3 regions of the Citrobacter sp. KH_055_1 genome follow, and region 1 is predicted to be linked to each of the others. Evidence: predicted binding sites of a transcription regulator. Region 1 holds the regulator's gene; each other region holds the start of a gene.
What was found. Region 1 encodes CRP, which controls carbon source genes, mostly activating them, when cyclic AMP is high. Its sites were predicted from a motif close to ATGTGANNNNNNTCACAT; they were not measured.

Region 1 (3,283 bases):
GCGGACGCTGGGTGCGTAGCACGCGGGCAATGCGGCTAAAGTGCCAGTAGCAAAACTGCCCGACCGGGTTTTCCGGGTGCTGGTTGGCAATTTTCTCCAGCGTGCCAATCTGTTTTTCCATCGAAAAGCGTGTTGGTAAGCGGTGATACAGAATGTCATCTGCCAGTACGCGTAACCGGTCGGCGACGGTGCGCGCATTCCAGCGAATCACCTGTTCTGCATGACTGCGTTCGACCAGCTTCTGCACCTCTTCTGGTTGATGCAGGCTGACGGAAATATGCTCCTGCAAATCCAGCGCCTCCTGAAAGGCCCGTAGCAGGCGTTTGTACTCGTTGTTGTGATGCGCCGACAGCATATGCATTTGCTGATAGCACTGGGTGATCAGATCCACCGCTTTTTGCTGGCGAACCAGCAGCGGGGGCAGCGCTTTTTCGGGATCGACGTGCTGGGTTAGCAGGCTGTATTTCGCTTCACAGTAATCGGCCAGTTCGCGATATAACAGGCTGAGCGATTCGCGCAGCGGCTGCTCACGCCACAGCCAGAACCAGAACCAGTTGAACGCGCCGTACCACAAAGTTCCCAGCGCATAGATCAGCAGCGGTTCCCAGACCGGCATGTTGCCAGCCAGGCTTAGCGTGAAAATTGCCGCAATCAGTGAGGCGGGCAGCAGTCGTGCATGCAGCGGGCTTAACTCGGCGGTCACGCCGAGAACCAGCGTCAGGCCGGTAAGGATCAGCGGGAGCGCAATGCTTTCTGCCAGCAATAGCTGCATGATCAGGCTACATCCGGCAAACAGTGACGCGCCAATAACTAAGCGTTTAAAAAATCGCTTATGCGGGGTATCAAGACCGGCAATGTTGCAGCAGGCGGGGACGAGGGAGAATAGCAGTCCCAGATGAAGCTGACCGATGATAAGACCGACAGCCACGGGTAAACACAGCACCAGCGTTTGTCGTAGTGCGTAGTTGATCTCGGGGTGATAAATCAGTCTTCGCCACATCGGTGCAAACAAAAATGGCGCATTACCAGGTAACGCGCCATTTCGACGAGGTTAACGCGTGCCGTAGACGACGATGGTCTTACCGTGCGCGGAGATCAGGTTCTGATCTTCCAGCATTTTCAGGATACGACCAACGGTTTCACGGGAGCAGCCAACGATCTGGCCAATTTCCTGACGGGTGATTTTGATCTGCATGCCGTCCGGGTGGGTCATCGCGTCAGGTTGTTTCGCCAGGTTCAACAGGGTCTGGGCGATACGACCGGTGACATCCAGGAAGGCCAGGTTGCCTACTTTTTCGGACGTTACCTGCAGGCGACGAGCCATCTGAGAAGACAGGCGCATCAGAATATCCGGGTTAACCTGGATTAATTGACGAAATTTTTTGTATGAAATTTCAGCAACTTCACATGCGGTTTTGGCACGTACCCAGGCGCTACGTTCCTGGCCTTCTTCAAACAGGCCTAATTCACCAATGAAATCGCCCTGATTCAGATAAGAGAGGATCATTTCTTTCCCTTCTTCATCTTTGATCAGCACTGCCACTGAGCCTTTAACGATGTAATACAACGTTTCCGCTTTTTCACCCTGGTGAATCAGCGTGCTCTTCGATGGGTACTTATGAATATGGCAATGAGACAAGAACCATTCGAGAGTCGGGTCTGTTTGCGGTTTGCCAAGCACCATGCGCGGTTATCCTCTGTTATAAGCTGTCTCCAGAGTCAGAACACGACGCTGCCTCTGGGGTTGCAAAAATATGCTTCCCGCTACCTGGGAAAGGGGCTGCTAAAAAGTGAACTGCAGCCTGTAATGTGATGTCCTCTGCATACATGCAGTACGTCAATGTATTACTGTAGCATCCTGACTGTTTTAGCATAGCTTTCGCCGTGTGTCTCCTGGTGTCTCGCTTCAGCATGACTCAGGTCGCCTTCCGTTGCGAGAATTGTTATGTACGCGTAATCTGTCAGGAAAATTGAAACATTGGAGTTACGAAATATGCAAGCGCGTGTAAAGTGGGTTGAGGGGTTAACCTTCCTCGGTGAGTCCGCCTCAGGCCACCAAATCTTGATGGACGGTAACTCCGGTGATAAAGCGCCGAGCCCGATGGAAATGGTACTCATGGCTGCGGGTGGCTGTAGCGCCATTGATGTGGTGTCGATCCTGCAAAAGGGTCGTCAGGATGTGACCAACTGCGAAGTGAAGCTCACTTCCGAGCGTCGTGAAGAAGCGCCGCGTCTGTTTACCCATATTAATCTGCATTTCATCGTTACCGGCAACGATCTGAAAGACGCTTCGGTGTCTCGCGCCGTCGATCTCTCCGCGGAAAAATACTGCTCCGTGGCGCTGATGCTGGAAAAAGCGGTGAATATTACCCATTCCTATGAAGTGATTGCCGCGTAATCCCTGATGCCGGATGGATGATGTTGATTTGTAGGCCCGATAAGCGTAACGCCATCGGGCACTTCCCACGCTTTACTCGATTTTTTTGCCTTCCATCAGTCGCTGGACCAGCGGCAGCATAATCAATTCCATCGCCAGCCCCATCTTGCCGCCCGGCACCACTAATGTATTGATATGGGAAATGAATGAGCCCTGCAGCATCGCCAGCAGCCACGGGAAGTCGATGCCTTCCAGATTACGAAAATGAATCACTACAAAGCTTTCATCCAGTGACGGAATGCTTTTGGCGGCAAAAGGATTGGAGGTGTCGACGGTCGGTACACGCTGGAAGTTAATATGCGTACGGGAAAACTGCGGGGTGATGTAATTAATGTAGTCGTCCATTGAACGTACCACCGAATCCATTACCGCCTCGCGGGAGTGACCGCGCTCGCTGGTGTCGCGGGTCAGCTTCTGGATCCACTCCAGATTGACGATCGGTACCACGCCGACCAGCAGATCAACATGCCGCGCCACGTTTTGCTGCGGCGTCACCACGCCACCGTGCAGGCCTTCATAGAATAAGACGTCTGTGGGTTCAGGCAGCGGCTGCCACGGGGTAAACGTTCCCGGAACCTGATTCCACGGTACGGCTTCATCGTAGGTGTGCAGATATTTTCGTGACTGGCCTTTGCCGGTCTGGCCGTATTCGCTGAAGGTTTGTTCCAGCAGGCCGAAGTCGTTGGCTTCGGGGCCGAAGTAACTGATGTGTCGCCCGGCGTCGCGCGCTTTGCGGATCGCCATGTCCATCTCCGGACGGGTATAGCGGTGAAAACTGTCGCCTTCCACCTCGGCGGCGCGCAGATTTAACTGGGCGAAAATTTTACGAAACGCGAGGCTGGTGGT
Region 2 (3,283 bases), 2.0 Mb from region 1:
ATATTCGCGATAAAGAGTGCGCACTGTGTTTCACCAACGGTAAAGGCGCGACGAAAAAAGCGGCGCTGGCTTCCGCGCTGGGCGAATATTTTGAGCGTCTGTCCACCAACTACTTTTTTGCCGATTTCTGGCTGGGTGAAACTGTCGCTAACGGTCCATTCGTGCATTATCCGAACGAAAAATGGTTCCCGTTAACCGAAGAGGATGACGTTCCAGAAGGTCTGTTGGATGCCCGTCTGCGCGCGTTCTACGATCCGGAAAATGAACTGACCGGCAGCATGCTGATCGACCTGCAGTCAGGCAATGAAGAACGCGGCGTTTGCGGTCTGCCGTTTACCCGCCAGTCTGATAACCAAACCGTGTACATTCCGATGAATATCATTGGCAACCTGTACGTTTCCAACGGAATGTCTGCCGGTAACACCCCAAATGAAGCACGCGTTCAGGGGCTTTCTGAAGTCTTTGAACGTTATGTGAAGAACCGCATTATCGCAGAAAGCATCAGTCTGCCGGAAATCCCAGCCGACGTGCTGGCGCGTTACCCGGCTGTGGTCGAGTCCATCGCCAAACTGGAAGCCGAAGGGTTCCCAATTTTCGCCTATGACGGCTCGCTGGGCGGCAAATACCCGGTTATCTGTGTAGTACTGTTTAACCCGGCTAACGGGACCTGCTTTGCGTCATTTGGCGCCCACCCGGACTTCGGCGTGGCACTGGAGCGTACCGTCACTGAACTGTTGCAGGGCCGCGGTCTGAAAGATCTTGATGTCTTTATGCCCCCGACCTTTGATGATGAAGAAGTGGCTGAGCATACCAACCTCGAAACCCACTTCATCGATTCCAGCGGCCTGATCTCCTGGGATTTGTTCAAGCAAGATGCCGATTATCCGTTCGTTGACTGGAATTTCTCCGGCACTACGGAAGAAGAGTTCGCCACCCTGATGGCTATCTTCAAAACCGAAGATAAAGAAGTGTATATCGCTGATTACGAGCATCTGGGCGTGTACGCCTGCCGCATCATCGTTCCGGGGATGTCCGATATCTATCCGGCTGAAGATCTGTGGTTAGCGAACAACGGTATGGGCACACATCTGCGTGAAACCATTCTTTCTCTGCCGGGCAGCGAGTGGGATAAAGAAGACTATCTCAGCCTGCTCGAACAACTGGATGAAGAAGGTTTTGACGACTTTACCCGCGTACGTGAGCTGCTGGGTCTGGCAACAGGTTCAGACAACGGCTGGTCTACGCTGCGTATTGGTGAGCTGAAAGTGATGCTGGCATTGGCCGGCGGTGACCTGGAGCAGGCACTGATTTGGACCGAATGGACAATGGAGTTTAACGCATCGGTCTTTAGCGCCGAACGCGCCAACTACTACCGTTGCCTGCAAACGCTGCTGCTGTTGTCGCAGGAAGACGATCGCCAGCCGCTGCAGTATCTGAACGCTTTTGTCCGTATGTACGGTGCCGATGCGGTTGAAGCGGCGAGTGCGGCATTAAGCGGAGAAGCGCCGTTTTATGGCCTCCAGTCCGTCGATAGCGATCTGCAGGCTTTCCCGGCGCATCAGTCTCTGCTGAAAGCCTATGAAAAACTGCAGCGTGCAAAAGCAGCATACTGGTCAAAATAATGGCAATTAGCCTGCTCTGAGTAGGCTTCAACAATTGACTACGCTATATTACGGGGCGCATTTTGTGCCCCGTTTTTTTTATTTTTGCTTAATCAAAAATAAATGTAAAAACAAGGTTAAAAATTAGTAGTTGATATTAAAAAAAATAGCTTGATAGTGTTGCATTTTATCTCAATTACTCCATTTTAATTAACCGCTCAACGGGAGGCGAAAGGAAAAAATTCAACTCACTTTATAATTTTTAAAATTTATTTTTACTATAATAATCAAAAAGTTACTCCGTAATCGCATAAAAACCATGCGTCTTGCGGGCCTATAAGCCAGGCGAGATATGATCTATATCAAATTCTCATCTATAATGCTTTGTTAGTATCTCGTCGCCGACTTAATAAAGAGAGAGTTAGTGTGAAAGCTGACAACCCTTTTGATCTTATACTTCCTGCTGCTATGGCCAAAGTTGCCGAAGAAGCAGGCGTCTATAAAGCAACGAAACATCCGCTTAAGACGTTCTATCTGGCAATTACTGCCGGTGTGTTCATTTCAATTGCCTTTGTTTTCTATATCACCGCCACGACCGGTACTGGAACAATGCCTTTCGGTATGGCCAAGTTGATCGGTGGTATCTGCTTTTCCCTGGGACTGATTCTTTGTGTTGTCTGCGGCGCTGACCTCTTTACTTCAACCGTACTGATTGTTGTCGCTAAGGCCAGTGGACGTATTACCTGGGGCCAACTGGCAAAAAACTGGCTCAACGTTTATGTTGGCAACCTGGTAGGTTGCTTGCTCTTTGTGCTACTGATGTGGCTTTCCGGCGAATATATGACCGCTAACGGCGCATGGGGGCTAAATGTCCTGCAAACCGCCGATCACAAAGTGCATCACACCTTTGTTGAAGCCGTCAGCCTCGGTATTCTGGCAAACCTGATGGTGTGCCTGGCCGTATGGATGAGCTACTCAGGCCGTAGCCTGATGGACAAAGCGTTTATCATGGTATTGCCGGTCGCAATGTTTGTTGCCAGCGGTTTTGAGCACAGTATCGCAAACATGTTTATGATCCCTATGGGTATCGTAATACGCGATTTCGCCACACCGGAATTCTGGACCGCTGTCGGTTCTTCTCCGGAGAATTTTTCACACCTGACCGTGATGAATTTCATCACCGATAACCTGATTCCGGTTACGATCGGTAACATTATCGGCGGCGGTTTGTTAGTCGGGTTGACATACTGGGTCATTTACCTACGTGGTAACGATCATCACTAATTTGTTGATGCCCATTACACGTAGTAAATAAAAAATCCACTTAAGAAGGTAGGTGTTACATGTCCGAGCTTAATGAAAAGTTAGCCACAGCCTGGGAAGGTTTTACCAAAGGTGATTGGCAGAATGAAGTAAACGTCCGTGACTTCATTCAGAAAAACTACACTCCGTATGAGGGTGACGAGTCCTTCCTGGCTGGCGCAACTGACGCGACCACCAAGCTGTGGGACAGCGTGATGGAAGGCGTTAAACAGGAAAACCGTACTCACGCGCCTGTTGACTTTGACACCTCCGTTGCTTCTACCATCACTTCTCACGATGCTGGCTACATCAACAAGCAGCTTGAGAAAATCGTTGGTCTGCAGACTGAAGCTCCACTGAAACGTGCGATCATTCCGTTT
Region 3 (3,283 bases), 2.3 Mb from region 1:
TAGTGCCGAGTATCAGTGATGCTGGTGGTTAACGACGTTTAGCAGATGCTTATCCGTTTGCGCCATACACAGTCCGGCGCGTTTGGCGCTACGAACCTCATCAAGAATCGTTTGCAACAGCACACCATCCTGCTGCTGCTCTTTTTCCAGATCGTGAAGAAAATCAACGGTTGGCACATCGTTCAATGCTTCTGCTTCATTTGTTAAGCGTGACAGTGTGTTGGCTCGCTGTTGATATTCATCCAGCGTTTTTTGAAATAAGTCTTCAAGAGATGTCAACTCATCGCCTGGCACGTCGATGGCTTTGACAATGGGGTTGGCACCCGCGCTTTTCATAAAATTAAACACGCGCATCATTTGCGTGACGTTGCTCTGTGCCTGCGTACGCAGAAACGTTGCTGTGCCAGTCAGACTGTGCTCGTAGCACCATTCACTAAGGTGAAGGTAGAGGTTTGATGCATAAAACTCAAGATTCATTTGGGTGTTGAGTTTGTGAACAATTCCAACTGCAGCCATATCAATATCCTTATTTCCAGAAAGGAAAATGTACGTTACTCACGTCAGTACAACGGGCTGCCGTTGCACTTTACATCTACGTACACGTAATACTGTTAGCAGAATAAATCCGTTCTGCCGGTCCTTTATATGATCACTGAGGCAATTCTATGCCGATCGAAAATAAGCATAGCGCCTGCTCACGCATAAGAAAATCCTTAAATCTTCGTATTTATGTTTTTTTACATATTGTTATAAGAATATTCTTGCTCTTAATATTTTGATGTATAGCGGGAGTGAATGTAACGAACTGATTTTAAAGTTGTTAAAGTTAAATAAAGATAATGAAATGGCGTTTCATATCACAAAATTAAATTTTCCGACAAGGTATCCTCGGTGCGAGTTCTCAATATTTGACGTTTTTTTTGCGCCTGATCAATTTTACTGAATTTCATTAATCAAATGACATTAATAATTCGATATTTATGGTTTGATTGATGTGGATAAATCGAGGAGTTAAGTATGAAAAAGGTCGCGGTGCTGCTGGCACCCGGTTTTGAAGAGGCTGAAGCCATTGTCACCATCGATATTCTTCGCCGTCTGCATATTGATGTTGAGACGCTGGCCTGCGCCGAGTCCCGTGCGGTAGTGAGCTATCACGATATTCCGATGGTCACTGACAGCACCCTGGCTGCCCGCCTGGAGACGATGTATGACGCCGTCGTGTTACCCGGTGGGCCGCAGGGCAGCGTGAATCTTGCCGCCAGCGATGCGGTTGTCCAGTTTATTGCGCGTCATGATGCCGCCGGAAAACTGATTTGTCCGGTGTGCTCGGCCGCCGCCCGGGTTCTGGGAGGCAACGGCCTGCTGAAGGGCCGTCGCTACGTGTGCTCAGGGGATTTGTGGCAAAACGTCACGGAGGGTGAATACATCGACGCGCCGGTAGTCGAAGATGGCAATCTGATCAGCGGCAAAGGCTTAGGTCATATTTTTGATTTTGCTTTTGCCGTTTCTGCTCGTCTGCTGGAAGATGATGCCCCTGTTCGCGACCATGCCGAACATATTTATTACCCCTGGTAATCATTGCGTTCCCGAATGTGTGCATTCGGGAACAAGGATTCACTGACTGACGTTATGGATTAATCTGCTACACCTCATTTTTCCCACCAAAAAAACCGCGTTTTTTTATGTCATTTCCCACTGAATTTATGTACGCAATTACTGTAATTCTGTGGTGTGATGCCGCTCTCTTATGGAGAATCAATTTCCCGCTACAACTACTCTCAGCACTGGCATTGATCTTATCAATAAAAGGTAATGCCTTGTTTTACGTCCGAATTACAAAAAATCGTCTGATTTTACCCTACATAAAAGAACGTTAAAGCTGGAGTTAACCATGCACAAATTCACTAAAGCGCTGGCGGCCATCGGTTTGGCTGCCGTTATGTCACAATCCGCTATCGCTGAATCCATGAAGCTCGGTTTCCTGGTCAAGCAGCCGGAAGAACCCTGGTTCCAGACTGAATGGAAATTTGCGGATAAAGCCGGTAAAGACCTTGGTTTTGAAGTGATTAAGATTGCCGTCCCGGATGGTGAGAAAACCCTGAATGCCATCGACAGCCTTGCGGCAAGTGGCGCAAAAGGCTTTGTTATTTGTACGCCGGATCCCAAGCTCGGGCCTGCGATTATGGCAAAGGCGCGTGGCTATGACATGAAAGTGATCGCTGTCGATGACCAGTTTGCCAACGCCAAAGGTAAGCCGATGGACACCGTGCCGCTGGTGATGATGGCGGCCACTAAAATTGGTGAGCGTCAGGGCGAGGAATTGTACAAAGAAATGCAAAAACGCGGCTGGGATGTGAAATCTTCTGCCGTGATGGCGATAACCGCCAACGAACTTGATACCGCGCGTCGTCGTACGTCCGGTTCAATGGACGCGCTCAAAGCGGCTGGCTTCCCGGAAAAACAGATCTATCAGGTTCCGACCAAATCTAACGATATCCCCGGCGCATTCGACGCCGCGAACTCCATGCTGGTTCAGCATCCTGAAGTTAAACACTGGTTGATTGTCGGCATGAATGACAACACCGTGCTGGGTGGCGTGCGTGCGACCGAAGGGCAGGGCTTTAAAGCACCAAACGTGATTGGTATCGGCATCAACGGCGTCGATGCGATTAGCGAACTGTCTAAAGGTGAAGCGACCGGCTTCTACGGCTCACTGCTGCCAAGCCCGGACGTACACGGCTATAAATCCAGTGAAATGCTTTACAACTGGGTGACCAAAGGGGCTGAGCCGCCGGCATTTACTGAAGTGACAGATGTGGTGCTGATCACCCGCGATAACTTCAAAGAAGAGCTGGCGAAAAAAGGGTTAGGCGGCAAGTAATACGTCATGCCGGATAAGACAAAATGTCTCTTATCCGGCCAACACATTACGCCCTCAGTAGGCCGGATAAGGCAACGCCGCTATCCGGCAACAGATTAGATTCACGGAGACGTTATGCAACAGTCTACCCCGTATCTCTCATTTCGCGGCATTGGCAAAACCTTCCCTGGCGTTAAGGCGCTAACGGATATTAGCTTTGACTGCTATGCCGGTCAGGTGCATGCACTGATGGGTGAAAATGGCGCCGGGAAATCAACATTATTAAAAATTCTCAGCGGTAACTATGCGCCAACGACGGGTTCTTTGGTGATCCGCGGCGAGGAGGTTTCGTTTGCGGACACCACCACCGCGCTGAACGCCGGTGTCGCCATTATTTACCAGGAACTGCATCTGGTGCCGGAA

Region 2: focA (formate transporter FocA) is a predicted target of CRP. The motif match lies at 1,952-1,969, and genes of this name have one in related genera.
Region 3: AC3ITF_RS13235 (arabinose ABC transporter substrate-binding protein) is a predicted target of CRP. The motif match lies at 1,730-1,747, and genes of this name have one in related genera.

The regions. Positions count from the first base shown of each region.
Region 1 covers NZ_CM174473.1:355,510-358,792, forward strand. Annotated here, with positions in the region: gene AC3ITF_RS01685 (YccS/YhfK family putative transporter) at 1-1,000, opposite strand, end outside; gene crp (cAMP-activated global transcriptional regulator CRP) at 1,052-1,684, opposite strand; gene AC3ITF_RS01695 (OsmC family protein) at 1,994-2,398, shown strand; gene AC3ITF_RS01700 (phosphoribulokinase) at 2,471-3,283, opposite strand, start outside.
Region 2 covers NZ_CM174473.1:3,098,162-3,101,444, forward strand. Annotated here, with positions in the region: gene ycaO (30S ribosomal protein S12 methylthiotransferase accessory factor YcaO) at 1-1,622, shown strand, start outside; gene focA (formate transporter FocA) at 2,028-2,885, shown strand; gene pflB (formate C-acetyltransferase) at 2,945-3,283, shown strand, end outside.
Region 3 covers NZ_CM174473.1:2,811,003-2,814,285, reverse strand. Annotated here, with positions in the region: gene AC3ITF_RS13245 (non-heme ferritin-like protein) at 13-516, opposite strand; gene AC3ITF_RS13240 (DJ-1/PfpI family protein) at 1,018-1,575, shown strand; gene AC3ITF_RS13235 (arabinose ABC transporter substrate-binding protein) at 1,892-2,881, shown strand; gene araG (L-arabinose ABC transporter ATP-binding protein AraG) at 2,996-3,283, shown strand, end outside.